DNA from 2 places in the Rothia sp. HMSC069D01 genome. Region 2 is predicted to be linked to the other one. Evidence: riboswitches for the same ligand, from Rfam matches in the RefSeq annotation. Region 2 holds a riboswitch; the other holds the start of a gene.
What was found. Region 2 has a riboswitch for S-adenosylmethionine ahead of HMPREF2710_RS02625 (methylenetetrahydrofolate reductase). Riboswitches for the same ligand answer to the same signal wherever they lie in the genome.

Region 1 (14,644 bases), on a different contig from region 2:
CCTCCCACAAAAAATCTCTGAACGAAAGCTGGGAATTTCCTGGATTAACGCTTAGAGAAACTTTAACCGTAGAATATTTCGGTACAACAGTGTCACCTCCCCAACACACCGGGAAGTGGCACTTTTTTATGCGGGCTCGGAACCCCGAGTCACGCCCCGACTATGAGTATCTACGGATTTTCACGAATGTCTTCTGAGAACACCGCGGCTCCCCAGACCCCCAAGGCAGAAGCCAAGGGCGCACTGGACCGTTACTTCAAAATCACTGAGCGAGGCTCCACCATCGCCGCAGAATTCCGCGGCGGCCTCGCCACCTTCTTCGCGATGAGCTACATCGTCGTGCTGAACCCCCTCATCATCGGCCTCGGCAAGGACGCATCCGGCAACGCCCTCGGCGTACCGCAGGTCGCAGCAATGACCGCACTGGTCGCAGGCGTCATGACCATCCTCATGGGCGTCATCGCCAAGCAGCCCTTCGCCATGGCGGCAGGCCTCGGCGTGAACGCGCTGCTGGCAACCACCATCGCCTCCACCCCCAACCTGACCTGGCCCGCCATCATGGGCCTCGTCGTCTGGGCTGGTGTGCTGATGACCATCCTCGTGCTGACCGGCTTCCGCACCGCAGTGTTCAACGCGGTTCCCGAATCGCTCAAGGTTGCAATCGTCGTCGGTATCGGCTTCTTCATCGCCTTCATCGGCCTCGTTAACGCAGGCATCATCCGCCGTATGCCCGACGCAGCCGGCACCACCGTGCCCGTCTCCTTCGGCGTGAGCGGCCACCTGCTCGGCTGGCCCACCCTGGTCTTCCTGTTCGGCCTGTTCCTCACCATTGCGCTGTTCATCCGTAATGTGAAGGGTGCAATCCTCTACGGTGTGCTCGCCTCCACCGCCCTCTCCATCATCCTGGAGAAGGTCGTGCCCTCCGGCAGCTCGCTTCAGTCCCCCACCGGCTGGTCTCTGAACGTCCCCGTCTGGGACTCCAACACCAGCAAGCTGCCCGACTTCTCCCTGTTCGGCTCCGCTGACCTGTTTGGCGCCTTCGGCACCCTCGGCGGCATGGCTGCAGTTCTGCTGATCTTCACCATCCTCATCTCCGCGTTCTTCGACGCAATGGGCACCTCCGTCGGTCTCGCAACCGAAGCAGGCACCATCAAGGACGGCCAGATCGAGAACGTCGACAAGGTCCTGCTCGTGGACGCTCTCGGCTCCGTAGCCGGCGGTGGCACCTCCTCCTCCGCAAGCCAGATCTTCGTGGAGTCCGCAACCGGTATCGGCGCGGGCGCACGCACCGGCTTCGCGAACGTCGTCACCGGCGCACTGTTCCTCGTCGCGATCTTCCTGTCCCCGCTGGTCACCATCGTGCCCTTCGAAGCTGTTGCACCCGCAATGGTGTTCGTTGGCTTCCTGATGATCCGCCAGGCAGTGAACATCGACTGGAACGACTGGGGTCTGGGTATCCCCGCGTTCATGACCATCATCTTCATGCCGCTGGCATACTCCATCGCGGACGGTATCGGTGCAGGCTTCCTGTCCTACGTCTTCATCCGCCTGGTGCAGGGTCGCGGCAAGGAAGTTCACTGGCTCATGTACGTGGTTTCCGCAGTGTTCCTCATCTTCTTCGCTAACGGCCTGATTACCGGCTGGATGCACTAAATACATCGGGTGCCTCACCCTCCACACGTGGAGGAGCGGGCGCCATCAGGGCGGGGTATCGGCACCTTCGGGTTGCCGGTACCCCGCCCTGCGCTATTCTTCCCTCTACCCCAACTACCCAATTCTGGTTGCAGGGGTCGGGGAAACACCACATCACCGACTGAACCGCCGCACACAACGCGTTTCAACGGCACAAGCTAAGCGGCGGCGCCTACAATGGTTGAACCATCGTGGCGCCCAACCCGAGACTTACCCGCGAGCCTAGCCCGTGAAATTTACCTGCGAGCTTTACCCGCGAAACCGGCGGCGCAACAGTACACACCGAACAACATCAACGGATCCTCACATGTCTGAACCCCAGAAGGCGGCAGCGCCCACCAGCGCACTCGACCGCTACTTCAAGATTTCCGAACGCGGCTCCTCCATCGCCGCAGAATTCCGCGGCGGCCTCGCCGCATTCTTCGCCATGAGCTACATCGTGGTGCTGAACCCCCTCGTCATCGGCCTCGGCAAGGACGCATCCGAACGCACCCTCGGTATCGCACCCGTCGCGGCTGTGACCGCGCTGGTTGCCGGCGTGATGACCATCCTCATGGGTGTTATCGCCAAGCAGCCCTTCGCCATGGCGGCTGGCCTGGGCGTGAACGCGCTGCTCGCCTCCACCATTGCCACCACCCCGAACCTGACCTGGGCAGACATCATGGGCCTGGTCGTTCTTGCCGGTCTGATCATGACCGTTCTGGTGCTGACCGGCTTCCGCACCGCGGTGTTTGAAGCGGTCCCCGAGTCGCTCAAGACCGCGATTGTGGTCGGTATCGGCTTCTTCATTTCCTTCATCGGTCTGGTCGACTCCGGCATTATCCGCCGCATGCCTGACGCAGCTGGCACCACCGTTCCGGTGAGCCTCGGCGCGGGCGGTCACCTGCTCGGCTGGCCCACCCTCGTCTTCCTGTTCGGCCTGTTCCTCACCATTGCGCTGTTCATCCGCAACGTGAAGGGCGCAATCCTGTGGGGTGTGCTCGCTTCCACCGCGCTGTCCCTGATTCTGGAGGCGGTTGTCCCCTCCGGTTCCGTGAAGGAGGCGGCGACCGGCTGGTCCCTGAACGTGCCTTCCCTGGCGGACATGGAGTTCACCACCCCGAACTTCTCCCTCATCGGTTCCGCTGACCTGTTCGGCGCGTTCACCCACATCGGTCCGCTGGCCGCATCGCTGCTGGTGTTCACCATTCTGCTGTCCGTGTTCTTTGACGCGATGGGCGTTTCGGTTGGCCTTGCCGCCGAGGCTGGCACCATGAAGGACGGCAAGGTTGAGGACATTGACAAGGTCCTGCTCGTGGACGCTTTCGGTTCCGTTGTCGGTGGTGGCGCGTCCGGTTCGGCGAACCAGATTTTCGTGGAATCCGCTACCGGTATTGGTGCGGGTGCACGCACCGGCTTTGCGAACATTGTGACCGGTGTGCTGTTCCTGCTGGCGATTTTCATTTCGCCGCTGGTCACCATCGTTCCTTTCGAGGCGGTTGCTCCGGCGCTGGTCGTGGTCGGCTTCCTGATGATTCGCCAGGCCGTGAATATTGACTGGACCGATTGGGGTCTGGGTATTCCGGCGTTCTTGACCATTATTTTCATGCCGCTGTCGTACTCGATTGCGAACGGTATTGGTGCCGGCTTCGTGGCGTACACTTTCATTCGCCTGGTGCAGGGCCGCGGTAAGGACGTGCACTGGCTGATGTACCTGGTGTCTGCGGTGTTCGTGATCTACTTCGGTATGGGCATCATTAACGGCTGGACTAGCTAAGTCCAACAGTCCCGATAGTTAGCCTCGTTGAGAGGCGTCAACAAAGAATGGCAGAATCGTTCCGGTTTCGGAATGATTCTGCCATTTCTTCTATGCCCACACTCTGCACGTATGAGAGGCAGGGAAAGTTACGAGATTTAGCGGACGTCTCCATCCACATAGAGCCAGGTGCCGCCCACCTTCTCAAAGCGCGACAGCTCATGCATGCTGCCCTTCACCCGCTCCTCCGCAGGGACACCCGGCACCGAACGGTAATACGCAACGAACTCCACCGTACCGGACGCATCAAACGGGCCACCCGAAGCACCCAGAATATCCAGGCGATACCAGCGGATATCATCCTCCAACTCCAAGGTAGCCGGGCGAGTACTCGGATGCCAGCTCGCCAGCAGGTACGCCGCATCCCCGGTCGCAAACGCGGTAAAACGCGAGCGCATCAGCTGCTCCGGCGCGGGAGCAGTCAGCGTGCCGGAGGCGGCAAACTCGCCCAGGAACCTGCCGCAGCAGGTGCCGTACACCTCGCCGCTCGAGCAGGGGCAGCGGTCATCATGGTTAAGTTCAATCATGCCAACCAGTATAAAGAAAGCGCCGCGTCAAGAAGGTGCCCTGTATCAAGAAAGCGACGGCGGCACAGCGCAAAGAAACGCCCGCCCTGCCGGGGATACAAATCCTCCAGCAGAACGGGCGTTCTTGTTTTCAATCGTTAAGTTTGAGCGAACCTACACGGCACGCTTCAGCGGCAACGCTTATTCAGCGATCGCGCGAGCCGGGGTGTCAGCAGCCGAAGGCTTACCCACGTATGCGCCGCGGTACTTAGCAGCCGGGTGGGAGTCAGCAACCTTGGTGTGGCCCTTACCGAAGATGTTCTCACGCAGGGTGTTGCCCTCGTACTCGGTGCGGTAGCGGCCGCGCTTCTGCAGCTCGGGAACAACGTACTCGATGAAGTCCTCGAAGGAACCCGGGGAGACGTGGTACGCCAGGTTGATGCCGTCCAGGCCACCCTCGTCGATCCAGCGCTCAAGCTCGTCAGCAACCTGAACCGGGTCACCAACAATGACATCGCCCATGCCGCCGAGGGTGGTGTGCTCAGCGATGGCCTTGCGGGTCCACTTCTTGTCCTTCGCCTGCAGGGTGAAGGGGGTCAGGAAGGACTGAATCGACTCGGTCTGCACGTAGTTCAGAACCTCGTCCTCGTCGAACTGGGACAGGTCAACACCGGACCAGCCGCCGATGATAGCCTGTGCAGAGTCGAGGTTGATGTACTTCTTGTACTCCTCGTACTTTGCCTTTGCCTTCTCCTCGGTCTCATCCACGATGACGGAGAGCATTGCGAGGATCTTGACGTCGTCGCGGCTACGGCCCTGCTCCTCTGCAGCGGCGCGAATACGGTCGGTCACAACGCGGGTCAGGTCCGGGCGCAGGGCGCTGATGAACACAGCCTCAGCGTGCTTGCCGGAGAACTGCTGGCCGCGGCTGGATGCGCCAGCCTGGAAGATCACGGGGGTGCGCTGCGGGCTCGGCTCAGTCAGGGAGATGCCGGGCACGGAGAAGTACTTGCCCTTGTGGCCAATCGGGTGGACCTTGGAGGGGTCAGCGTACACGCCGCGCTCGCGGTCCTTGACTACTGCGCCGTCTTCCCAGGAGCCTTCCCACAGCTTGTAGCAGACGTCCAGGAACTCGTCGGCGATCTCGTAGCGCTCGTCGTGCGGAATCTGGGTGGGCAGACCCTGGTTCTCAGCAGCCGAAGGCAGGTAAGAAGTCACAACGTTGAAGCCGACGCGGCCCTCAGTGAGGTGGTCGAGGGAGGCGTAGCGGCGAGCCAGGGTGTAGGGCTGCTCGAAAGTAGCGGCAGCAGTCACACCGAAGCCGAGGTGCTCGGTCACTGCAGCCATTGCAGAAATCTGGGTTGCGGGGTCATTCACGGGAACCTGAGCGGCACCCTCAATGGCGGGAGCGGCAGAGTTCTTGTACACGTCGTAGATGCCGACCACGTCAGCGATGAACACGGCGTCGAACAGGCCGCGCTCAAGGGTCTTAGCCAGGTCAGTCCAGTACTTGATGGTGTTGTACTCGGTTGCGCGGGAGCGCGGGTGACGCCAGAGGTCGAAGCTCTGGTGACCGATGCAGGTCATCTCGAATGCGTTAACTACGATGCGCTTCTTCTGCTCAGCCATCGATTTTCCTTTCGCGAATGATCGGGGACGATCGGGTTTGTACCCTGCACCCCGCGCGCCGCCTCCTGATGCCTTCTGCGTTCGGTGGTGGCCTTCGTGCAGGTGGCGCGTTCGCGCCGTACTTGCCTCTTTCCGTTGAGGCCAGATCATCATCTGGGGCACCCCGCTACGGGAGAGGGTTGCCGCCCGGCTAGCCAGAGCTTAGCGCCGGGACTCATGATCTCGTGGTTTGAGTGTACGGGGCGCGCGGGAGGGAGGTCACGTTTGTGACGAAAAAATCTTTTTGTGACGTAGAACCGAAATATTTCGTGATAAATGCGAAATATACGGTCATAGAAATTCATACGCGCCCGCAGGGTTGATTGAGGCACACCACAGCCCATAGGGTGGGAGAAGCAAACCATCCAGAGCGACTGAGAGACCTGGCTCCACGACGTCGCAGCAACCGGCACGGATTCTTCCGCCCCCGGTGCTAACGCCAGGAACGATGGAAGTGACATGACACTCAACAGTGCAGTAACTGACGTACCCACCAGTGAAAAGAACGGCCGCCGTGCCGTATCCACCGCCGCCGTCCCCTTGAGCTTTGAAGACGTCGGACAATCTTTCCCCGTGCCCGGCGGAACCCACGAAGTTCTTCGCGGAGTCTCCTTCACCGCAGCCCCCGGCGAGATTATCTCCGTCATCGGCTCCTCCGGATGCGGCAAATCCACCCTCCTGCGTGCAGCGGCAGGCCTGAACCGCATCACCGCAGGTACCGTGCGTATCGGCGAGAAGGCAGTGACCGGCCTCGACCCCCGCGTAGCTATCGGCTTTCAGGAACCGCGCCTGCTCCCCTGGCGCACCGTCGCCGACAACGTGGCGCTCGGACTGCCGCAGGGCACCAAAAAATCTGAAGGCGCAGCATCCGTAGCGAGCCTGCTCGACCTGGTCGGCCTGGGCGAATACGCAACCCACCGTCCCAAGGAAATTTCAGGCGGTATGGCTCAGCGCGTGTCCCTGGCACGAGCGCTCGCACGCAACCCCGGCGTGCTGCTGCTCGACGAGCCCTTCGGTGCTCTGGATGCGCTGACCCGCATCAACATGCAGGATTTGCTGTTGGACGTGCACCGTCAAGACCCGACCACGATTCTGCTGGTCACCCACGATGTGGAAGAGGCGCTGTACCTCTCTGACCGGGTGATTGTCCTCGGTAAGGACACCCCGGAGGCGCCCGCCACCATCCAGCGCATCGTGACCGTTGACCGTTCTCACCCGCGTGACCGCGCCGATGCAGAGATCACGGCGCTGCGTAGCGAACTGTTGGCTGAGCTCGGCGTGGAAGATAACGCCTAAAGCCGCCACGAAACGCATTTCTTACACATCACATCATCATCTTCAGAAGCGAAAAGATTTCATCATGACTTACTCCCCGTCTCGCCGTACCGCCCTCAAGTCCCTTGCCGCAGCCGCCGCTTTTGCTACTCTGCTCAGCGCCTGCGCCGGTGAAGGGTCCGGTTCCGCTAACGCCTCCGGTGCTGCCGGTGGTGGCGACCAGAACACCGTGACCATTGACTACGCGACCTACAACCCGCTGTCCCTGATTATCCGCAAGAAGGGTTGGCTTGAGACTGCCCTCGCCGCGGAGGGTAAGAAGGTTGAGTGGGTCAAGTCGGCCGGTTCGAACAAGGCGAATGAGGCGCTGCGTAGCGGCAATATTGATGTCGGCTCGACCGCCGGTTCGGCGGCGCTGCTGGCACGTGCTAATGGCTCTCCCATCAAGGTCATTAGCCTCTACTCGCAGCCGGAGTGGTCGGCTCTGGTGACCCGCAAGGATTCGGGCATCACTAAGGTTGCGGATTTGAAGGGTAAGACCGTTGCCGTGACCAAGGGTACCGACCCGTACTTCCTGCTGCTGCAGGCACTCAAGCAGGAGGGTATCTCTGCTTCGGACCTGACCATTCAGAACCTGCAGCACGCTGACGGCCGCACCGCCCTGGATAACGGTCAGGTCAACGCGTGGAGCGGCCTGGACCCGATCATGGCTGCCGCCGAGGTGGAAAGCGGCGACGTGCTCTTCTACCGCAACCTGAACTTCAACACCTACGGCTTCCTGAACGCCACCGAGAAGTTCATTCAGTCCAACCCGACCGCCGCACAGACCATCGTGGACGTGTACGAGTACGCTCGCGCCTGGGCTAAGAAGAACCCCGAAGAGGCTGTGAAGATTGTCGAGGAGGAGTCCGGCATTAAGCACGAGACCGCCCAGGTCGTCATGGAGCGCACCCACCTGGATATCGACCCGGTTCCGGGCGCTAAGCAGGTTGAGGTTCTCAAGGGTGTCGGCCCGATCCTGGTGGAGTCCGGCGACGTTCCCTCCCAGTCCGACGTGGACAAGGCACTGAACAGCATTGTGGACGACCAGTTCGCAAAGAAGGCTGACAGCGCAGCCGTTGAGAAGATCGCAAAGGTGGTTGAGAAGTAATGACCGCCGCAACGATTACCGCCGCCTCCAGCGCTCGCGCTGAGCGTGCCGAGAAGCGTGTCTCTTCCGTGAAGCTGCCGTCGAACCCGTTCGCCGGTAAGCAGTACCTGGGCCTGATTCTTCCCCTGGCGCTGATTGCCCTCTGGTACATCCTGAGCACCAACGGCGTGTTCACCCAGGTTCAGTTGCCCTCCCCCGACCGTGTGGTCAATGCCGGTATTGAGCTGGCGCAGCGCGGCGAGTTGGGCCGCCACGTGGCGATTTCTACTCAGCGTGTGCTGATTGGTTTCGGTATTGGTGCCGTACTCGGCCTGGTGCTGGGTGCGCTGATTGGCTTGTCTGCACCGGTGCGTCTGATTGCCGCACCGACCATTGGTGCGCTGCGTGCCGTGCCCTCCCTGGCGTGGGTTCCGCTGCTTCTGCTGTGGATTGGTATTGGTGAGAATTCCAAGGTGACCCTGGTTGCTATTGGTGCGTTCTTCCCGGTGTACACCACGGTTTCTGCGGCTCTGGCGCACGTTGACCCGAAGCTCGTGGAGGCGGCACGCGCCTTCGGCCTGAAGGGTCTGCGCCTGTTCACCACGGTTCAGCTTCCCGCGGTTCTGCCGTCGGTTGTTTCGGGTCTGCGTCTGGCGCTGGCTCAGGCGTGGCTGTTCCTGGTCGCCGCTGAGCTGCTGGGTGCATCCATGGGTCTGGGTTACCTGCTGACCGACTCGCAGAACAACGGCCGCACCGACCGCCTGCTGCTGGCTATTGTGGCGCTGGCGGTGCTCGGTAAGATTACCGACGCGCTGGTGGGCGTGTTCGAGCGCTGGGTGAAGGCGAAGTACCCCAGCAACTAACGCCACCAGCAACTAGCACCACAGCTAAACGTAACACTCAGCACGCGCTGAGTTTTAGGAGAGATGTCCGCCGCGTGGCTGCTCCCCAAAGGTGAGCTAATCATCGCTACGCGCCGGAGAAAGAAGTCGGCGGGGAAACCTGTCGCCTACTGAATGATGATGATGAATCCCGCCCCGCGCCCCACAGCAGTGAGCGCGGGGCGGGGTCTTTAAATATGTCGTTATATTACGAACTGGTACTCACCATTCCGAATATGACGGTCCCCTTTGCGTCCACCCCCTCGAGCGCGCTTTACTAAGAAGGCAAACCATCCAGAGCGACCGAGAGACCTGGCTCCGTGACGTCGCAGCAACCCCCTCGCCAACGCACACACAGACCCCACGGTCACACAGACAGCGGCGCGGCGAGCAAGGGTGCTAATGCCAGCAACCGATGGGAGAATAATGGGACTGCCCACCCCCTACTCGTTCACCGACCCGCTGAACCCCACTCCGAACCCCGCGCTCGAATCTGACGAGGCACGCGTCGAGTTCTGGGAGAAGCAGGCGCAGCGCCTCACCTGGGCTGAGCCCTGGCACACCGCGCACCGCTTCGAGAAGCCGAAGTCCCTCGGCTTCGATGAGGACGGCATCGAACAGTTCACGATTCCCGAAATTAAGTGGTTCGAGGGCGGTAAGCTGAACGTCGCCTACAACTGCGTAGACCGCCACGTGGAGGCAGGCCGCGGCGACAAGGTAGCCCTCTACTTCGAGGGTGAGCCCGGCGACCGTGAGGTCATCACCTACTCCGAACTGCAGCGCCGCATCGCGAAAGCAGCAAACGGCCTGCTGTCCCTGGGCGTGCGCAAGGGTGACCGTGTGGTCATCTACCTGCCCGTCATCCCCGAAACCATTATTTTCACCCTCGCCTGCGCGCGTATTGGCGCGATCCACTCCCTCGTCTTCGGTGGTTTCTCCGCCGAGGCGCTGAAGTTCCGTGTGGAAGACACCGGCGCGAAGGTTCTCATCACCACCGATGGCCAGAACCGCCGCGGCAAGGTCGTTCCCGTGAAGGTCAACGCCGACGAAGCATGCTCCGGTGAGAACAATATTGAGCACGTAATCGTGGTGGACCGCACCAGCGCCTCCGACCCGGTAGCGCACGCCGCTGTGCCGTGGACTGAGGGCCGCGACGTCTGGTACCACGACCTGGTGGACGACCAGCCGGACACCCACGCCTACGAACTGCACGACGCAGAAGATCCGCTGTTCATTATTTACACCTCCGGCACGACCGGTAAGCCCAAGGGCCTGGTGCACACCATGGCTGGATACCTGGTGCAGACCGCGTACACCCACGCGCTGCTCTACGATCTGCTGCCGGATTACGTGGACGAGAACGGCGTGTTGCGCCCCGACGAGCTGTCGGCTGTTAATGACCCGGAAAAGGTTGAGTCCACCGTTCACTGGTGCACCGCTGACCTCGCTTGGGTGACCGCACACACCTACGAAATTTACGGCCCGCTGGTCAACGGCGTGTCCGAGGTGATTTACGAGGGTACCCCGAACACCCCGCACTACGGTCGCCACTTCGAGGTCATCGAACGCTACGGCGTGACCAACTACTACACCGCGCCGACCCTGATTCGTTCCCTCATGGGTGCGTTCCCGAACGGCCCGGAGCCCGGCAAGTACGACTTCTCGACCGTGCGTCTGCTCGGCTCGGTGGGCGAGTCCATTAACCCGGAGGCGTGGCGTTGGCTGCGTCAGCACGTGGGCGGCGGCACCGCGGCGTTCATCGACACCTGGTGGCAGTCGGAGACCGGCTCGACCGTGTGCTCCCCGCGCCCGCACGACCCCGCGTTCGCACCCGAGGGCACCTACCCGGAGGGTACCCCGCACTGCACTCCCCTGCCCGGTTGCGCTACCCGCGCTGTTCCCGGCGTGTCCACCCGCGTGGTGGATGAGCACGGCGACCCGGTCGAGCCCGGTAAGCAGGGCTTCATCGTGGTCGATAAGATTGGCCCCTCGATGGCTCGTACCGTGTGGCAGAACCCGCAGCGTTTCCTGGATTCTTATTGGCGTCACTACGGCGAGCGCGGCTGGTTCCTGGCCGGCGACGGCGCGAAGGAAGACGAAGAGGGTAACGTGTACATCCTCGGCCGTATTGATGACGTGATTAACATTTCGGGTCACCGCCTGTCCACGATTGAGATTGAGTCGGCTCTGGTGACTCACCCGGCTGTGGTTGAGGCTGGTGTCTGCCCCGTGGAGGATGAGCTGACCGGTCACCAGGCGGTCGCTTACGTGACGCTCACCGATGAGGGTAAGGGCCTGACTGAGGATGAGCTGAAGGCGGCGCTGACCGCACACGTGCGTGAGCACATTGGCCCGATTGCTAAGCCGAAGGACGTTGTGGCGGTTGCCGATATCCCGAAGACCCGTTCGGGTAAGATTACTCGCCGTCTGCTCGGTGAGCTGTACCAGGGCCGTTCTTTGGGTGATGTTTCTTCGCTGCAGAATGAGGAGGCGCTGGGCCACATTGCGCAGGTGCTGGTGGATACCGGCCGCGTGAGCGAGGCTGTCTAGGCTCTGTTGCTGAGCTGAGCACTGTGCCGAGCTGCACGCTGCGCTGAGCTGAAAGCTACATAGAGTAAAGGTGCGGATACCGAATGATGATTCGGTATCCGCACCTTTTGCTATGCCATTTTACTGAGCTGACAAGGCTCTCTGTTGGCGTTGCGCCACCTATTCAGCCTACTTAATCAGGCCCAGCGAACGAGCGTGTTCGGCGGTAATACCGCTCGGCTCAATGTGCTCGGGGCCCTTGTCCTTCTCGGGGTGCTCGGTCGCCTGGAAGCGGATCATCTTCACATCGTTTGCGGCACCCAGGTTCGTGATCATGCCGTCACCGTTCAGGTCCACGGACACCGGCTCGGTGTCGATTTTGCCGTTGCCGTTGAAGTCAATCGGCTGGTTGGCGGGCTTGCCCTTGTACAGGAAGCCAGCCGCGCGGGGACCGAAGCCACGCGCCTCGTACAGCTTCGCCTCGTTGAGCATGCGGTATTCGGCGGTGGAGTAGCCGAAGTAGCGGCTACCGTCAGCCATGGGCACGCCGGTGAGGGTGTACTGGTAGTTCATGACGCTGTAGTAGTTGGGCTTGTAGTTGATTTCGTCCCAGCCGCCGTGGCTCAGTGCGAGGTTGTGGCCGAGCTCGTGCACGAACACTGCCACGCGGATGTTGCTGCTTGCCTCGCCCCAGAAGGTCGGGCCGACGGTGACCATAAAGTTACGACCGCCAAAGTTAGCGATACCGGAGGAGTAGCTGTTGTCGTAGTAGTCGCCCCAGATCATGTAGTGGAAGGTGCCTTCGCGGGCGGGGTTGAACTTACCTTCGGTTGCCTTGATTCGGTGGAGCGCCTTGAATTCGCTGTCGAGTGCCTGGTAGCTGATTTCGTTGCCGCCGCCCAGGTTGTACTTGGCGCTGCGGGCGCTACCGGCGTCCAGGTGGATGTTCACGCCGGTAGTGCCGTCGGGGTTGCGCAGGGGCAGGTCGGCATAAATCTTGGTGATGCGGTCCAGTTCGTCTTCGCTGGGCAACAGGCCTGCCATGTAGTCCATCTCGACGAAGATGTCCTTGTGGTTGGGGTCTGCGCCCATTGCGGGGAAGTCGACGTCGATTTTGCCGTCGCCGTCGGCGTCGTAGCCCTTCAGTTCCCAGGTATTGGGGATGCCGTCGCCGTCGATGTCGGGGCTGTAGGCGTTTGCTGCGGGGGCTGCGATAGTGCCCAGGCAGAGCACTGCGAGGGAGGCAAGCGTGACGCGTGCGCTCTTCAGAAATGCCATGTTGTGTTCCTTAAGTGTGTGGTGACCGGTGGTGTTTCTGTGGAGTTTTCCGGGAGGGCGTTCTCCACGGTTTCCATGATGCTCCCATTTCACCCGTTAGGTGAGCTGGGTGCCGCAATGTACATACATTGAAGTAAAAGTTGAGATAATTTTGAAGATGAGCTGAATTACATTAGAGTATCAGTAATTCAAATCACATGCATCACCACATTTTTCACAACAAGAGAGATCCCATGACTTCTTCCTCGAACACCACTAACGGTCTGAACCGCCGCGCACTCATCAAGGGTGCCGCATGGAGCACCCCCGTCATCGCAACCGCCGCAGCGGTACCCGCCTACGCGGCATCCACCGACGCGCAGGAAACCCCGACCCTGAAGTTCGGTGTCTTCACCCAGGCGTTCAACTCGAACCCCTCCAACGACTTTGATACCCGCTACGGTCTGGACTCCTACACCGTGCAGGTTCCCAACATCAGCGCAACCTCCACCACCCCGCAGAGCCGCGGCGGCGGCACCTTCACCCCCGGAGGTAGCGTCGGTGCCGGCCTGTACGGTGGCGCGGGTCTGTGGATTTCCGCACCCATCAACTCCAAGGGCGAGTTCCAGGGCAGCTCCTGGCTGTACCCTCAGGCGCATCTGCAGGTGACCTTCGAGTTCACTTTCCCCACCGCCGAGGATGTCACCGACCCGCTGCTGTGGGATGTCGATAACGACGTTGAGATCCCGGCACTCGCCAAGAGTGCGGGCGGCGCAAAGACCAACAACCCCGCCGTGGCGGCGTTCAACGGCATCGCATACACTGCGAAGTTCTACGAGCCGGTCATCGAGGACAACGTCTGGACCGGCGTGCTGGATATCCGCACCTCCGACTACCTGGAAGCCACCGCGAAGGACGGCGTGAGCTACGCGCAGGTGCTGGCTTCGCTGGTTCCGGTGTACTTTACCAAGGTGACCTCCAGCTACACCCTGACCACCACCGCTCAGATCACCAGCGGTAGCGTCGCAATGCAGCTGACCGAGGGTGGCGAGTACACCTTCAAGGATCTGGCTGGTTTGCGCGCTTCGGCGACCATCACCCGCTAAAGTACCGAGCATAAACAAGGGGGCCCGGCATCCATAACGGATGCCGGGCCCCTCGCCGTGTTTAAGGCTTGGACTATCGGGCACCGCCGGTAGCTGCTAGAGGCTAGTCCTTCGCGGGAACCAGACCCTCAGCTGGTAGCAATAGTTCATGACGCTCAGGTAGTTCGGCTTGTCGTTCACGTCATCGGTGCCGCCGGGCAATAAAAACCTAGCACTTCATCATAACGCCGTCTTGAGCCCCGCACGAGAATTCTCATCATGCGGTACTGTTTGAGCGCATCAGCACAGGGAATGCGGGTATCTGTCGTTCTCGGGAAGCATAAGAAAAACCATAGACGTTGCGGCACAGCAAGCCTATTCTGGATATACAAGTATTTTTCAACATACAGGAGGATACGATGGCTAACGTTACGATCATTGGCGGGCACGGCAAGGTTGCTCTTCTGGCCGAGCCGCTGCTGGTGGAGCGCGGGCATGCGGTCAATGCGCTTATTCGCAGGCCGGAGCAGTCAGAGGATATTGTCACGCGCGGGGCGAACCCTGTGGTCGCTGACATTACCGCGTTGAGCACCGAGGAGATGGCGAAGCTCTTCAAGGATTTACATACAGAAGTGCTGGTGTGGTCCGCGGGTGCGGGCGGTGTAGGTGGCCCCGAACGCACCTATGCGATTGACCGTGACGCTGCGATCCGGTCGATGGATGCGGCGCGGCTGGCCGGTATTAAACGGTACGTGATGGTATCGTACCTGGGCGCGGGTTCCGGGCACAGCATCGACCCTGATGACAGTTTTTACGCCTACGCCGAG
Region 2 (14,644 bases):
GGCTGCCCGGCGTCGCCAGGACGCTACGCGTTGCGAGAAAAATCGGGAGGCTCTCATGAGGTGAAGTTCTTGGGCGCGACTTTGAGCTATCAGATTGTCTAGATAGTAGTTCTCTACCCGATAGTCCTCGTACATTAGGGTGTATATAGCGTAATCACGTTTAGCGAGGATTACCATTGCAATAGATAGGGGTAGTGAACACAGTGCCGCAAAAATTGCTGCCACCATGCTGACGTTTGCAATATTAAAACAGAGGAGGAAAACCATCGCAAAGGAACTCACCAGTGTCATAACTGACATGGTGTGAACCTGCAATTCCTGTTTCGATATTGCCTCTCTTGCAGCACGTATATCTTCCTGTGATTTTGTGCTACCTATATCAGACAACGGAAATGTAGATAACCTGTTATTTAACATGCGGTGAACCCGATAGTTCATCTTTGATTTGAGGATAAGCATGTTACTTCTTACCCAGCGTTGAGCAATGATATTAATTCCAACGACAAGGGCAAGAGCAACAATATAAATCCATGCTGTGCCACCATTTGAACCGCTCAAGGCTGATACTGTATTACCGATCAGCAGGGACTGGCTCAGGGGAATGCAGGCTATGACGGCTAGCGATAGGGCGACGCTCACTAGGGTCCCAGGACAGGTTTTCCAGGCTAGGCGGAAAGACCAGAGTATAGAAGAAAATAGATTTTTCATTCTCACCACGCTCACAAAGTCATATTGAACTCATCTTTGGGTCCTGAAACTCCTCGATGAGCGGACATTGAAACACTACCCGTGCCTCATTAGTTATTAGTTACCCTACCTCTCACTGAAAGATAAAACACACATATTCGCGCGTGTCCAAGAATATTAAGCAGACATATCTACGATAGTGCCGGGCACCCAAGAGCCAGCCAACACCTCCATCCGCAATACTCCCCAGCCCCCTTCGTCATAGTCAGTCATATTAAGTTCATATTTCGCCTCAATGTCATGTCCAGAAATATTAGGACATCAACCGCCGCATCCCTTGCGCACCCTCGGAGGCAGTGGGTAGAGTGAAAGTGTTATCTATCAAGAGCGACCGAGAGATCTGGCTCGTCGACGTCGCAGCAACCTCGCCAGTATCCCCCACCGTCACGGTGCAGGGTACGGACAAGGTGCTCCCGCCAGAACCGATAGAGAAGAATACCCTTCGGCACCCCTTGATGAGTCGTACTCGCAAACCGGTACAGCGCATCCTGCAGAAGAATTCGCGCACCCTCACGGTGCGTATCTATCGGGTGAACACGAAGGATGGTTATGGCTACAGTTCACCCGGCTCTTTCTTTTGAGCTATTCCCTCCGCGCTCACAGGCGAGCTGTGAGTCGCTGCTCCGCACCATTGCGGAGCTTGAGGGCACCAACCCCGACTACGTGTCGGTCACCTACGCCGGTGACGCTAAGCGCCGCCAGAAGACCCTGGCGCTGCTCGACCACCTGGTGCATGAAACCTCCCTCACCCCGCTGGCTCACCTGATTTGTGCTGGCCATTCGGTGCATGAGCTGGAGCGTGCGGTCCGCCTGATTCTGGGTCTGGGCGTGCGCGGTTTCCTGGCTCTTCGCGGTGATATTCAGGAAGGTCAGGTTTCTGAGCTTCCTTTCGCCCGCTACCTGGTGGAACTCATTCGCCGCGTGGAGCGTGAAGATTTTGCCCACCTGGCAGCTGGCAAGGTGTCGATTGGTGTGGCGGCATACCCGCAGAAGCACCCCGAGTCCGCATCCCTGCTGCAGGATATTGAGATTCTGCTGTCCAAGCAGCGTGCCGGCGCAGATTTCGCGATTACTCAGGTGTTCTTTGAGGATGAACGCTACAGCGCCCTGGTCGATTCGGCGCACCTGGCGGGCGTAGATATTCCGATTATTCCGGGCATCATGCCGGTAACCTCCCTGAAGCGCCTGCAGAATCTCTGCCAGATGGCGGGCATGGAAGTCCCGACGGACCTCGCCTACGCCCTAGAGACGGCAACCAGTGACGCTGAGCTGCACCGCATCGGTGTTAAGTATGCGTTGAACCAGTGCCGCGCCGTGATGGATGCGGGCGCACCGGGTCTGCACTTCTTCACCTTCAACGAGCATGCGGCGGTTCTGGACGTTCTGGATCAGCTGGATTTGCCGCGGTACAGTAACCGTTTCTCTCAGCCGCTGAGCGAACTGGAATACGCCTAACCCAACCCGTAACGCTCCTTGTCGGATGCGTTCCCATTGTCTCCCCCACAAATATTCCGGGAGTTGTTGAGTTCTCCGTTTCACCACCCACAGTCGGGTGGTAAAACACCGGAACCGACTCCCCTATCTATCCCCAGTAAAGGAAAAAAATATTATGTCGAACACCGCATTCCCCGCCGCAACCATTGTTGGCTACCCCCGCGTGGGCCGCTTCCGCGAGCTGAAGAAGGCTCAGGAGGCTTTCTGGAAGGGCAAGGCAACCCTGCAGGAGCTGCAGGACACCGCCGCTGACGTGCAGCGCACCTACTTCGAGCGCGTGACCGCTGCCGGCCTGAAGGCTGATAACTACTCGATTCCGGCAACCTTCTCCTACTACGACCAGGTGCTCGACGTTGTTCGCCTGTTCACCCTGGTTCCCGAGCGTCTGGCTGAGGCTAAGGATGCACGCGGTCTGCTGGATCTGCCCGGCTACTTCGCACTGGCGCGCGGTACCGAGACCCTGCCTCCTCTGGAGATGACTAAATGGTTCGACACCAACTACCACTACCTGGTGCCTGAGATCGGTGCCGGCACCGAGATTAAGCTGAACCTTGAGGCTATTGACGAGCAGCTCGAGGTCGCAAAGCAGGCTGGCGTGAAGGTCCGCCCGCAGATTGTTGGCCCGCTGACCCTGCTGCTGGGCGCTAAGGCCGAGCAGGGTTCCGCTGAAGACTTCGCACCCATCGACCGTCTGGATGAGTTCGTTGTAGCGTACGCTCAGGTGCTGGAGCAGCTGGCTGAGCGCGGTGTTGAGTGGGTTCAGCTGGACGAGCCGGGCCTGACCGTGGACCGTGCCGACAACGCGAAGGTTGCCGAGCTGGCCGAGCGCACCTACCGTACCCTGGCTGCCGCCGAGAAGCGCCCGCAGATTCTGGTGACCAGCCCCTACGGTTCCCTGCGTGAGAACCTGCCGGCTCTGCTGGGTACCGGCATTGAGGCTCTGCACCTTGACCTGGTGCACGGCGTGTACTCGAAGGCTGAGCTGGAGTCCGTTTCTGCCGCCGGCGTGCACCTGGTTGCCGGTGTTGTGAACGGCCGTAACGTGTGGCGTGCCGATGTTCGCGCGGCTCTGAAGACTCTGGAGGCGCTGCCCGGCGCATCCGAGGGTGCCGTGTCGGTGTCCTCCTCGACCTCCCTGCAGCACGTGCCGCACGACCTGGCTCTGGAAGACCCCGCCGAGGTTCCCGTGGACGGCCTGGCATTCGCCGACCAGAAGGTTGCCGAGATCGCCCTGCTGGCTCGTGGCCTGGCCGAGGGTGAGGCTGCTGTTGAGCCGGAGCTGAAGGCTGCTGACGAGGCGCTGGCTCGCTTCGCCGCCGACCCGCGCAAGCACAACGACGAGATTCGTGCCCGCGCCGCAGCTGTAACCGCCGAGGACTTCGACCGTCCGACCATTGACGTTCGCCGCGCGGCTCAGGCTGACCTGAACCTGCCGAAGCTGCCGACCACCACCATCGGTTCCTTCCCGCAGACTGCTGAGATTCGCCGCCGCCGTGCGGAGGCTCGTGCGGGCAAGATTTCCGCCGAGGAGCTGAACGGCTTCCTGCGTGACGAGATTGCCTCGGTCATCAAGCTGCAGGAGGAGCTGGGCCTGGACGTGCTGGTTCACGGTGAGGCCGAGCGTAACGACATGGTTCAGTACTTCGCCGAGAACTTCGACGGCTTCGCAACCACCCGCCACGGTTGGGTTCAGTCCTACGGTTCGCGTTGCACCCGCCCCTCGATCCTGTTCGGTGACGTGAAGCGTCACGGCGAGGGTCTGCGCGGTGAGGCATTCACCGTGCCGTGGAGCTCCCACGCACAGTCACTGAGCGACAAGCCCGTCAAGGGCATGCTCACCGGCCCCGTGACGATTCTGGCGTGGTCCTTCGTGCGTGACGACCAGCCGCGCCGCGAGACCGCTAACCAGGTGGCTCTGGCTCTTGCCGACGAGATTGCCGACCTGGAGCAGGCGGGCATCCGCATCATTCAGGTGGACGAGCCGGCTCTGCGTGAGCTGCTGCCCCTGCGCCGCGATGAGCAGCCGCAGTACCTGGACTGGTCGGTGAACTCCTTCCGCCTGGCAACCAGCGCGGTGAAGGATTCCACTCAGATTCACACCCACCTGTGCTACTCGGAGTTCAACGAGATTATCGACTCGATTAACGCTCTGAACGCAGACGTCACCAGTATTGAGGCGGCTCGTTCGCACATGGAGCTGCTGGCTGACATTCCGGAGAGCTTCGTTTCCGGTCTGGGCCCGGGCGTGTGGGACATCCACTCCCCGCGTGTTCCTTCGCAGGAGGAGATTGAGTCCCTGCTGAAGGCTGCGATTGGTTACGGCACCATTGCTGACCTGTGGGTGAACCCTGACTGCGGCCTGAAGACTCGTGATTACGAGGAGACCAAGCAGTCTCTGCGTCACCTGGTGGACGCCACCAAGGCGATTCGCGCATCCCTCTAGGAGGCGCCTCTTGGTTCCGCTGCCTGCTGCGGGTTGACCGGATGATGGTTTGCTCGCGGTGACCTGCGGCAGGTGGCGGCTGTTCGGCTTCGAGCCGGTATGCGTACCGGCTGTATGCCGAACTTTTGGGGATAGATAACGGGCCCGCCCGCACGGATTCTTCTGCACCGTGCGGGCGGGTTTTCTGTGCCGTTTTGGGTGCTGATTTAGCGGTGTTGAGGTGGTTTTTATTTGAACTTAGGGTATAAATTACTCTAAATTTAAGTGTGGTCTGACCAAAACACATACTTACTCAATGGGAAAGTATTTATATTCATTGACTAACCTGCGGCAATGTTGCCCAGTAGCTAGATATGCATCACACATTCTTTGAACTTCCCCGAATTTACGGGGTAAAAACACATTTTAAAGAATAAACGTTCTGAATATCCGTTCACCTTAACAAGCAAGACTATGCACATATGCCCATCGGATTAGCATTTTTATAAGAATTCGTTTTTAGAATTCCAGCATGACTACTACCACTTCATCAAAGAAGAAGAAGGGTTCTGTACCCCGCTGGCTCGCTATTCCGGCACCCAAGCCCCAGCTCAGCGAAGCAGAAGTTAATGCGAAGTACCCACGCATGCGCCTGCAGGTCTTCATGGGTATCTTCATCGGTTACGCGACCTTCTACCTGATTCGTAACAACGTCCCGCTGGTCACCCCGATTCTGACCAAGGAACTTGGCTTCAGCAACGCAGCAATTGGTGCACTGTCCACGGCACTGCTGCTGGCTTACGGCTTCAGCAAGTTCTTGACCGCAATGATTTCCGACCGCTCGAACGCGCGTCTGTTCCTGCCCATCGGCCTGGTGCTCTCGGGTATTGCAAACATTCTGCTGGCACTGACCGGCTACATGGGTGAAGGCGCGGGCGCGGCCGGCTACGGTGCCGCTATCGCCTCCATCATGGCGACCATCATGGTCTTCAACGGCATCTTCCAGGGCATGGGCTGGCCGCCCTCGGGTCGTGTGCTCGTGAACTGGTTCTCCACCAGCGAGCGCGGCGCGAAGGTTTCGTGGTGGAACACCGCCCACAACGTCGGTGGTGCGCTGTCCGGCCTGCTGGTGGCCTGGGGCTTCTCCCTGTTCGGTAAGACCTGGGAGGTTGCATTCTGGTTCCCGGCCGTCATCAGCTTCGTTCTGGCGTTCGTGGCGTGGCTACTGATTCGTGATAACCCCGAGGCTGAGGGTCTGCCCACCGTTGACGTGTACCGCAACGACCCGCACAAGGTTGAGTCCACCGCTGAGGATCGTGCGGAGTCCACTTGGACCACCATCCGTAAGCACGTGCTGACCAACTCGACCATGGTGTACCTGGCGCTGGCAAACGTGTTCGTGTACACCCTGCGTTACGGTGTGCTGGTGTGGGCGCCGAAGTACCTGCACGATGTGCGCCACGCTTCCCTTGAGGGTGGTATTGCGGGCTTCTCGATTCTGGAGCTTGCCGGTATTGGTGGTACCGTCCTGTGCGGTTACGTTTCTGACCGCATGTTCAAGGGTCGCCGCTCCCCCGCGGGTATCCTGTTCCTGATTGCGACCGTTGGCGCGATTCTGCTGTACTGGCTGCCTTCTTCGGATGCGCCGCTGTGGATTGCGTACGTTGCGTTGGCTCTGATTGGTGGCCTGATTTACGGCCCGGTCATGCTGATTGGTCTGCAGGCTATTGACCTATCCCCCTCGCATGTTGCGGGTACCGCTGCGGGCTTCACCGGCCTGTTCGGTTACGCGTTGGGTGCGACCCTGGCTTCTGCCGGTATCGGCATTATTGTTGACCACTGGGGTTGGAGCACCGCGTTCGTCTTCATGATTGTGTGCTCGGGTCTGGCGGTTCTGTTCCTCTGGCTGGTTAACGGTGCTGAGAAGCGTCTGATGGCTGAGCGTGCAGAGAAGCTGGCGGCTCAGGCATAATTGCCCAGTCTTTCGTGTAGGGAAGCCACACGTTTGCTGGTGAGTCACCATATGGTGGCTTGTCGGTAATCGTGTGGCTTCTTACGTTAAGAACCTAGAATGGAACCATGACTACTAACTCTGGAATCACTAAAGAATGGGTGGATGAAACCGTCAAGCCGGGCGACGATTTCTTCCGCCACGTCAACGGTAAGTGGCTTGCTACCCACGAAATCCCGGCGGACCGCCCCAAGGACGGCGGCCTGTACACCCTCCGCGATAACGCAGAGAAGCACGTGCGTGAGCTGGTGGAGAAGATTGCGAAGGAGCAGCCGGAGTCCCGTATTGGCGCGCTCTACAACTCCTTCATGGATGTTGAGAAGATTGAGGCGGACGGCCTGGAGCCACTGCTGAAGGAGATCGCCCCGATTCTAAACTCGGCAACCCCCTCCCACCTGGCTGTGACCTTGGCGCTGCTGTCTCGTGCGGGTCTGCCGCAGCTGTTCGCCTGGTACACCAGCAACGACCCGAAGGACCCGAAGAATTACACGTTCTTCCTGTACCAGTCGGGTCTGGGCCTGCCGGACGAATCCTACTACCGTGAAGAGAAGCACGAGGCTGCATGCGCGGCGTATGTTGAGCATATTGCCCGCATGTTCCAGCTGACCGGTCTGGCTGAGGGCTTCGGTCTCACCCCGGAGCAGGCGGCTCAGCTGGTGTTCACTCACGAGTCTGAGCTGGCTCGCCTGCACTGGAACGTCGTGGAGAACCGCGACGCGGAGGCGACCTACAACCCGTACCAGGCTACCGAGCTGGACGAGAAGTTCCCCGGCTTCCCGTTCTCGCAGTGGCTGCTGGCTCTGGGTGCCGACCCGGAGACCCTGGGTCAGGTTATTGTGGCTCAGCCGTCCTTCTTTGAGGGTGCGGCTAAGCTGTTCACCTCCATCCCGCTGATGAGCTGGAAGCTGTGGGCTGTGTGGACTGTTCTGCGTTCACGTGCGCCGTTCATGTACGACGAACTGGTTCAGGAAAGCTTCAACTTCTACGGCAAGACCCTCTCCGGTACCCAGCAGATTCGTGAGCGCTGGAAGCGCGGCGTGGGCGCTGTCGAGAAGGCTCTGGGCGAAGAGATTGGCCAGGAGTACGTGGCTGTGCATTTCCCGCCTTCGCACAAGGAGAAGATGCTGGTTCTGGTCGGCAACCTCCTGGAGGCGTACCGCGAGTCTATTGAGTCGCTGGACTGGATGACTGAGGCAACCCGCCAGAAGGCGCTGGAGAAGCTGTCGAAGTTCGTCACCAAGATTGGTTACCCCGATAAGTGGCGTGACTTCTCCGCACTGGAGCTGGCGCCCGGTGACCTGTTCGAGAACCTGCGCCGTACCGGTGCGTTTGACGCTGACTGGCTGATTGCCCGTAAGGGTCAGCCGGTGGATAAGTCGGAGTGGCTGATGACTCCGCAGACCGTGAACGCGTACTACATGCCGCCGGCGAATGAGATTGTGTTCCCGGCAGCGATTCTGCAGCCGCCGTACTTCAACCCGGATGCTGACGATGCGGCGAACTACGGCAATATCGGCATGATTATTGGCCACGAGATTGGTCACGGTTTTGACGATCAGGGTTCCCGCTACGACGGTGACGGCAAGCTGGAGAGCTGGTGGACTGAGGAGGATTACGCGAAGTTCAAGGAGCGCACCTCCGCGCTGGTGGAGCAGTACAACGCGTACGTTCCGGTGGGTCTGGACCCGAAGTTCCACGTGAACGGTGAGCTGACTCTGGGCGAGAACATTGGCGACCTAGCTGGCATGTCGATTGCGTTGAAGGCGTACCGTCTGGCTTTGAAGAAGCAGGGCATTGAGTCGCTGGCTGACGCGCCGGTGATTGACGGCATGACCGGTATTCAGCGTTTCTTCTTCTCGAATGCTCGCGGCTGGTGCACGAAGTCCCGCCCGCAGCATGCTGAGGTGATGATTTCGGTGGATCCGCATTCGCCGGATGAGTTCCGTGTGAACGGTGTGGTGCGCAATATTGATGAGTTCTACGAGGCGTTTGGTGTCTCTGAGGGCGATGCACTGTACCTGGCTCCGGAGGAGCGCGTGCGCATCTGGTAGCATCCCGATAAGGGTATATGCTTTATTGCGTATATAAGAAAGGCGCCCGCTTCGTGGGTTTATTCCACGGGGCAGGCACCTTTTTAGTTCTAGAAGCTATACGCTTCTAAGCTGAAGCTTTTAGGAAGCAGAAGCCGAAGCGGTAGCCGATGCAGAAGAAGAGGAAGAAGAATTACGCATACCGGTCAGCTTCCACGCGCCGTTCTCGTACACACCGTGCAGGGTGCGGTCCACCTCTTCCTTACGTTCTGATTCAGAGGGGGCCTCCTGCACGCGTTCCTTGCTTGCAATGAACTCGCCGGGGTCCATGGTCAGGCGGATATCCCAGTTGTAGGTATCACCGTCACGCTCAGGCTGCGGGGTAAGCATGGTGATGGTGACAGCCGGGTCCTGCATCCAAATCTTGCCCTGCTGCAGACCAGCGCCCAGGGAACGTGCGTCAGGTTCGAGGAAGTTCTTCAGCTCGGAGTTATCGAGTGCACATTCACGCAGCGGCTCGGTCTTGCCGGTGCGCATGTAATATTCCATGGCTGCGCCAAAGAACGCGATGGACTGATACAGACCCTCTACGCTGTTCTCGTTGACAACAGCAGGCTTCACGGGCACGGGTGCATTCTTGGACGGCTCGGTGCGAGTTCCAGGCTGGTAGTCAGCAGGCTTGGAGGTGTAGCCCTCCAGGACTGCAACACCGGAGTAGTCGCTACGAACACTCTTGGATGCCGACGCGGAAGCAGATACGCTACCGGATGCAGAAGCAGAGCCACTGGTTGCCTGGGGCTGCGCGCCACATGCTGCGAGGAAGGTTGCGCCACCGGCGGCTACAACCATACCGAGTGCGGATCGGCGGGTTACATTCTTCATTGATTCTCTCTATCTACGGTGGTGGTGCCCGCCTCGTGGTTTCTATCCACGGGGCGGGCGCCTTTCTGTTGTTAGAAGCTATACGCTTCTAGACTGCAGCTTTTAGGAAGCAGAAGCCGATGCAGAAGCGGAAGCCTCAGAGTCAGACTTCATGCCGGTCAGCTTCCACGCACCGTTCTCGTACACACCGCGCAGGGTACGCTCGTTGACGTTCTCACGACCGCTTTCGGGGACCTCCAGAACCTTATCCTTAGATGCCATGAATTCGCCGCGGGTAAGGGTGAAGCGAGCATTCCAGGTGTATGCCTTACCATCGCGGGTGGGCTGTGCGGAGAGCAGGGTGATGGTGACGGTCGGGTCGTGCATCCAGACTTCGCCCTTGACCAGCTTTTCCCCGAGGGTGCCGTCTTCCGGCTCGAGCATCGACTTGAGTTCGCTCTTGTCCATGGCGCTTTCACGCAGGGGCTCGGTCTTACCGGTACGCATGTAGTATTCCATGGCTGCGCCGAAGAACGCGATGGACTGGTACAGGCCCTCCACGCTGTTCTCGTTGGCGACGGCGGGCTTGGTCGGCACGGGCACGTTCTTGGCCGGCTCGGTGCGGGTTGCCAGCTGGTAGTCAGCAGGCTTGGAGGTGTAACCGTCCAGGACAGCAGGACCGGAGTAGTCGGCGCGTGCGTTGTTAACTTCGGCATCCGAGGTAGAAGCGCTACCGGATGCAGATGCAGAGCCGCTGGATGCCTGGGACTGCGAACCGCATGCCGCCAGGAGGGTTGCGCCACCGGCTGCGGCAAACAGGCCGAGTGCGGATCGGCGGGTTACGTTCTTCATTTTTTCTCTCTATCTGTGGTGTGTTTTCCGCACCGTGGTGCGGGTGATGCCTGCGGCATCTAACGGGAAGACGGCACTACACGAATGTAGTGCCGTCTTACAGTATATGTTTATTGGGCTTGGTATTTTTTAGCCGCCGTAATAGTAGTAGTGGCTGTAGGAGCTGCCGTAGTAGTCGCTGATGACGATGCGGGTGCGGCGGCCGTAACGGTCGGAGTAGTAGCGGTTGTAGGGGTTGCGGCGCACGGTGGGGCGGTAGGTGGTTGCCTGCGCGGGGGTGAGCAGTGCGCCGAGGGCGGTTGCTGCGCCTGCGCCTGCGGCGGCGAGTGCTGCGCGGCGGGTGAGGCGTGCGGGCTTCTTGGTGGCCATGGTGTGCCTTTCGGGGTCGGTGTTTCTGTGAAGTGACATGGTGTGTGCACGGCGTGCGGCTGTGCGTTAAACCTTTTTTATTGTAAGCCTCAACGTTAATGTTTTTACGTGCAGAGTACACCTTCTAGTTGAGGGTTAGATCATGCGGGCTAGTCAACGTTTTTCCGGCAGAAAAATTGCGGAAATATTGGTTGAAAACACGCCGGGCACGCACTCAATACGGGCTGAAAACAGCCTAAATTGCGGGCTACATGTCTACTTCGGCGAGACCACTGATTTTGCCGTAGCTGAAGTACCGGAGGGTAGAGCGGCGGTTCGCCCAGGCATCAATCTGGGCAATGTCGTCAGGGTTGCTCATGTCTGGCCAGCGCTCGTTTTCAATCCTGAAGCGGGTCATTGCGAGGAGGGGGTAGCTGCCGAAGACGGGGCAGAATTCTGTGACCAGTTTGCCGGATTTTGTGTAGAAGTGGAGGGAGTCTGCGTATTCGCGGTCGGTGTTGTTGTCGTATGAGACCGAGTCAATCGCGTTGAGCGGGAAGAACACCGTATCGTTGCACGGCTCTCCCCTTTCGATTCCTTCGGGCGAGATTTTAGTGTAGGTACCGGCGCCGTTCCAGAAGAAGAACATAAAAAAGCCGGTCATGCCGAGGCCAATAAAGTCGAATGCGAAGTGGAATCCTACGTCTTCCCCTAGGTGAATGACGAAGACTCCTATCGCAAACGAGAGAATTACTAGGGCATAGGTAGCAATTTCGAAGCGGTTCGTTCGCATGACGTATACAGCTTCGGCGCGTAGCTTCTTTTCGCGGTGTCGGTTGAGTTCGTATGTGACTACGGTGCGGAGGACCTTGTAAATCAGCAGGGAGTCAAGTGCGCCCCATATGAAAATCATGATGGTGTTGACCATGGTCGCTCACCAGCCTTTCTATCTATCGGTGACCGGCAGCCTTCCGGCAGCGATGCGGAGGGTGCGGGTTCGTTCTCAGAGTAGCCGAGGAAATTGGGTGGTTAAGCCCAGATTCGCGTTTTCTGCGGAGTGGTTGCCGAGTCTTCACCGGAGCATTGCGTCGAGTTAACCTCCCGTCCAGATTGGGTGCGATAGGCTAAGGATGTGCCCGCCACCTCACCGGGGCGGGCGTGATTCACCAACCACTACCGCACAAGGACGTACACACCATGAGCGCAGCAGAAGACGGAGCCCTCGCAGGACTTATCGTCGCCCTGATACCGGGTATCCGTATTAAGCTCGGCAAACCCACGCTGAATAAGAGACAGAAAAGGCCCCTTTTCGGATTTCTCTTCTCTTGGAGCGCCACAATCCTTGGGTTCGTCATCTGGCCTATTATTTGGCTGAGCCTGGGATATCCGCGTCCTTCCGGTGACCGAGAGATTGTTAATCAATGGGTTCTGCTGTTTATAGGTGCCTTTGGGCTTGGTCTGCTGGGCGCTCTCCCACTGAACCACTGCTACGCCTTCTACCTTGAGCTACGCGAGGATTGCGTGCGGTGGCGTAACTGGCGGTGGAAGGAACGCACTTTCACCTACCCGTCCATCACGTTTGCCCATGTGGAGAACAACGGCAAGAACGGGTTCTTGCGTATTGGCAGTACTGAGATGGGTAAACGCACTTGTAGTTTTGACCCGTATCAGTTTGATGCGACGATCCTGATGGCGCAGGTGCTTTACCGTGATGATCATGGGCATTGGGCTGAGGAAGACGGACTGGATGTGATGAGCGTGGTGGGGATGTATGGTTCTTCGCGCGATATTTACGCCCAGTTTTATGACTTGTGTAAGACGAAGTATGTGGTGGGTGTGACGAAGAGTGAGCGTCAGCGTCGCCGCCGTAAGGCTGTTCGTAATGAGGCGCGTAGGTTGGAGCGTCAGCAGGCGCGCGAGGCAAAGAAGGCCCCGAATTCTCGTGAGAAATGAGGTGAGTGATGGAATCTCATAACAAATGGTCGGAAAGAATTACAATGCTTTTTCTGACGATGTGCGTTGGGTATATCTTTTTTATTATTCCTATAAATCTACGTGATGACAGTGACGGTTTCACCGCCACCTGCACCGTGACTAAGGCGTACACGCAAGAGCGTCGCGGCACAGACCTTGGTGGCATGACTGATATTGGTTTGAAGGGCGTCTTTGAGACGGAGGAGTGCGGCACCCTCACAATGTTTGAACCCCCTGAGGGGTGGAAGATTCCTGCATATGTCAAGACGGCGCAGCCAGGAAAAAAGTACCTGTTCCATGTTTCAAATCGTTCACCTAAGAAAGATCAAGATTTTGTAACGACCCGCTTTGAAGAAATCAAGGAATAATAGTTCGCAGCTCCAGAACCTGCGGCAAACCCACCAGACAAGACGCTGAAAGTAGGAAAGCAATGCCACCTTGGAAAATGCGTAAAAAATATCCGAATACCTGGAAGCAGGAACATCGATTTGCAATAATTCTTGGTATTACACTCATTGTATTTTATTCATGTCTTCAATTTTTTCTCCATGATGATAGTCACGGATCCTACTCTATCTGCACTATAGAATCTGCCTACACTAAAGAACGAGGTGGGATGCTTGGAAATATGAATGATGTTGCACTCATTGGTGTTTTTGAAACAAAAGAATGCGGAACTATTAAAATGTATGAAGCACCATATGGAAAGAATATTCCAGCGTGCGTTTCCGAAATTCAGCCTGGGAAGAAGTATAAGATGTATAAAACATGGAGCACGAGAAATGATGGTAGAAACTTTGACACTCTTCGCCTTGAAGAAATCAAAGAATAACCAGCTCATGAGCTAAAAATAAAGCCTCGGGTGGTGCGAGTCTTCAACTCGCACCACCCGAGGCTTTCCATGCAACGTCTGCACACTAGTTCGCTTTAGTCCACACCCTCAACAATGCAGGAGGGGCAGAGTCCCCCTCATGGCAGCTCAGGAAATTGGGTGGTCACGCACGGGTCCCGGCCCTCTGGTGAATGGTCGCCCAGTCTTCACCCGAGCATCGCATCGAGTTAACCTTCTGGTCAGATACGGTGCGATAGGCTAAGGATGTGCCCACCACCTCACCGGGGCGGGCATGATTCACCAACCATTACCGCACAAGGACGTACGCACCATGAGCGCAGCTCTTTGAGACGACCCGCTTTGAAGAAATCACAGAATAACAGCCCGCAGCCCAGAAAGAAGATGAAGAGCAGTGAAAAAGAACTCCCCCAGGAAAAAGAACGTTTCAAAGAAAAGGAACACCTCGAAGAAAAATAGTTACCCAGAGGCGAATTACATTACCGAAACTGGGACTCCAAAGAAGATCAACAAAAAGAGATACACCAAGAAAAAGAAGAATAAAGTCGATTTCAAAGAGTATCTTCGCGACATAGCAAAAGATGTATGGGATGCACGTGGCTCCATCATAACCGTAGTAGTCATTCTAGGGTTCTTCGCGTCCTTACATTTTATGACCAACTACAACCCGGGCAATGAATCCGCTATCTGCACTGTTACCTCAGTCGAAATCATTGAGCACGAGGACCCCTACTCAATCTCTGGTGAATTCGAAACGGAAGAGTGCGGAATCATCACATCAAGCAAATCCCCTGATGGTATACCCATCCGCAAATACCTCCAGAACTTTGAAACGGGCAAGAAATATAGGGCGTACAAGTCCTTCGATACCCGCAACGACGAATTCGACTTCAGCGTCCTCCGCTTTGAAGAGATCAAAGAGTAACCCCACCCCCGCAGAAAGGAATCCACCGTGAGCTTTATCGGCGACTTTATCATCGGCTTTTTTGGAGAGGCCCTCGCCTCCTCACCGACCCTGCAGCGAGTATGCCTGTGGATTCTTTTCTCTATATCCG

Region 1: linked by a shared signal. The riboswitch ahead of HMPREF2710_RS01720 (LLM class flavin-dependent oxidoreductase) and the one ahead of HMPREF2710_RS02625 (methylenetetrahydrofolate reductase) in region 2 are both predicted to bind S-adenosylmethionine.

The regions. Positions count from the first base shown of each region.
Region 1 covers NZ_KV800082.1:64,270-78,913, forward strand. The annotation lists gene HMPREF2710_RS01705 (NCS2 family permease) at 187-1,653, shown strand; gene HMPREF2710_RS01710 (NCS2 family permease) at 2,000-3,448, shown strand; gene HMPREF2710_RS01715 (YchJ family protein) at 3,586-4,014, opposite strand; gene HMPREF2710_RS01720 (LLM class flavin-dependent oxidoreductase) at 4,195-5,622, opposite strand; SAM riboswitch class IV at 5,736-5,844, opposite strand; SAM riboswitch class I at 6,020-6,116, shown strand; gene HMPREF2710_RS01725 (ABC transporter ATP-binding protein) at 6,121-6,957, shown strand; gene HMPREF2710_RS01730 (aliphatic sulfonate ABC transporter substrate-binding protein) at 7,022-8,086, shown strand; gene HMPREF2710_RS01735 (ABC transporter permease) at 8,086-8,928, shown strand; gene HMPREF2710_RS01740 (AMP-binding protein) at 9,373-11,496, shown strand; gene HMPREF2710_RS01745 (C4-dicarboxylate ABC transporter substrate-binding protein) at 11,665-12,753, opposite strand; gene HMPREF2710_RS01750 (transcriptional initiation protein Tat) at 12,987-13,838, shown strand; gene HMPREF2710_RS01755 (SDR family oxidoreductase) at 14,237-14,644, shown strand, end outside.
Region 2 covers NZ_KV800091.1:570-15,213, forward strand. The annotation lists partial or broken gene HMPREF2710_RS02620 (ATP-binding cassette domain-containing protein) at 1-639, opposite strand, end outside; SAM riboswitch class I at 1,063-1,179, shown strand; gene HMPREF2710_RS02625 (methylenetetrahydrofolate reductase) at 1,297-2,202, shown strand; gene metE (5-methyltetrahydropteroyltriglutamate--homocysteine S-methyltransferase) at 2,357-4,684, shown strand; gene HMPREF2710_RS02635 (MFS transporter) at 5,196-6,635, shown strand; gene HMPREF2710_RS02640 (M13 family metallopeptidase) at 6,743-8,725, shown strand; gene HMPREF2710_RS02645 (DUF6318 family protein) at 8,846-9,586, opposite strand; gene HMPREF2710_RS02650 (DUF6318 family protein) at 9,689-10,417, opposite strand; gene HMPREF2710_RS02655 (transcriptional initiation protein Tat) at 10,547-10,786, opposite strand; gene HMPREF2710_RS02660 (ATP pyrophosphatase) at 11,034-11,693, opposite strand; gene HMPREF2710_RS02665 (ECF transporter S component) at 11,963-12,718, shown strand; gene HMPREF2710_RS02670 (hypothetical protein) at 12,763-13,107, shown strand; gene HMPREF2710_RS09485 (hypothetical protein) at 13,368-13,571, shown strand; gene HMPREF2710_RS02680 (hypothetical protein) at 13,984-14,514, shown strand; gene HMPREF2710_RS02685 (hypothetical protein) at 14,542-14,644, shown strand, end outside.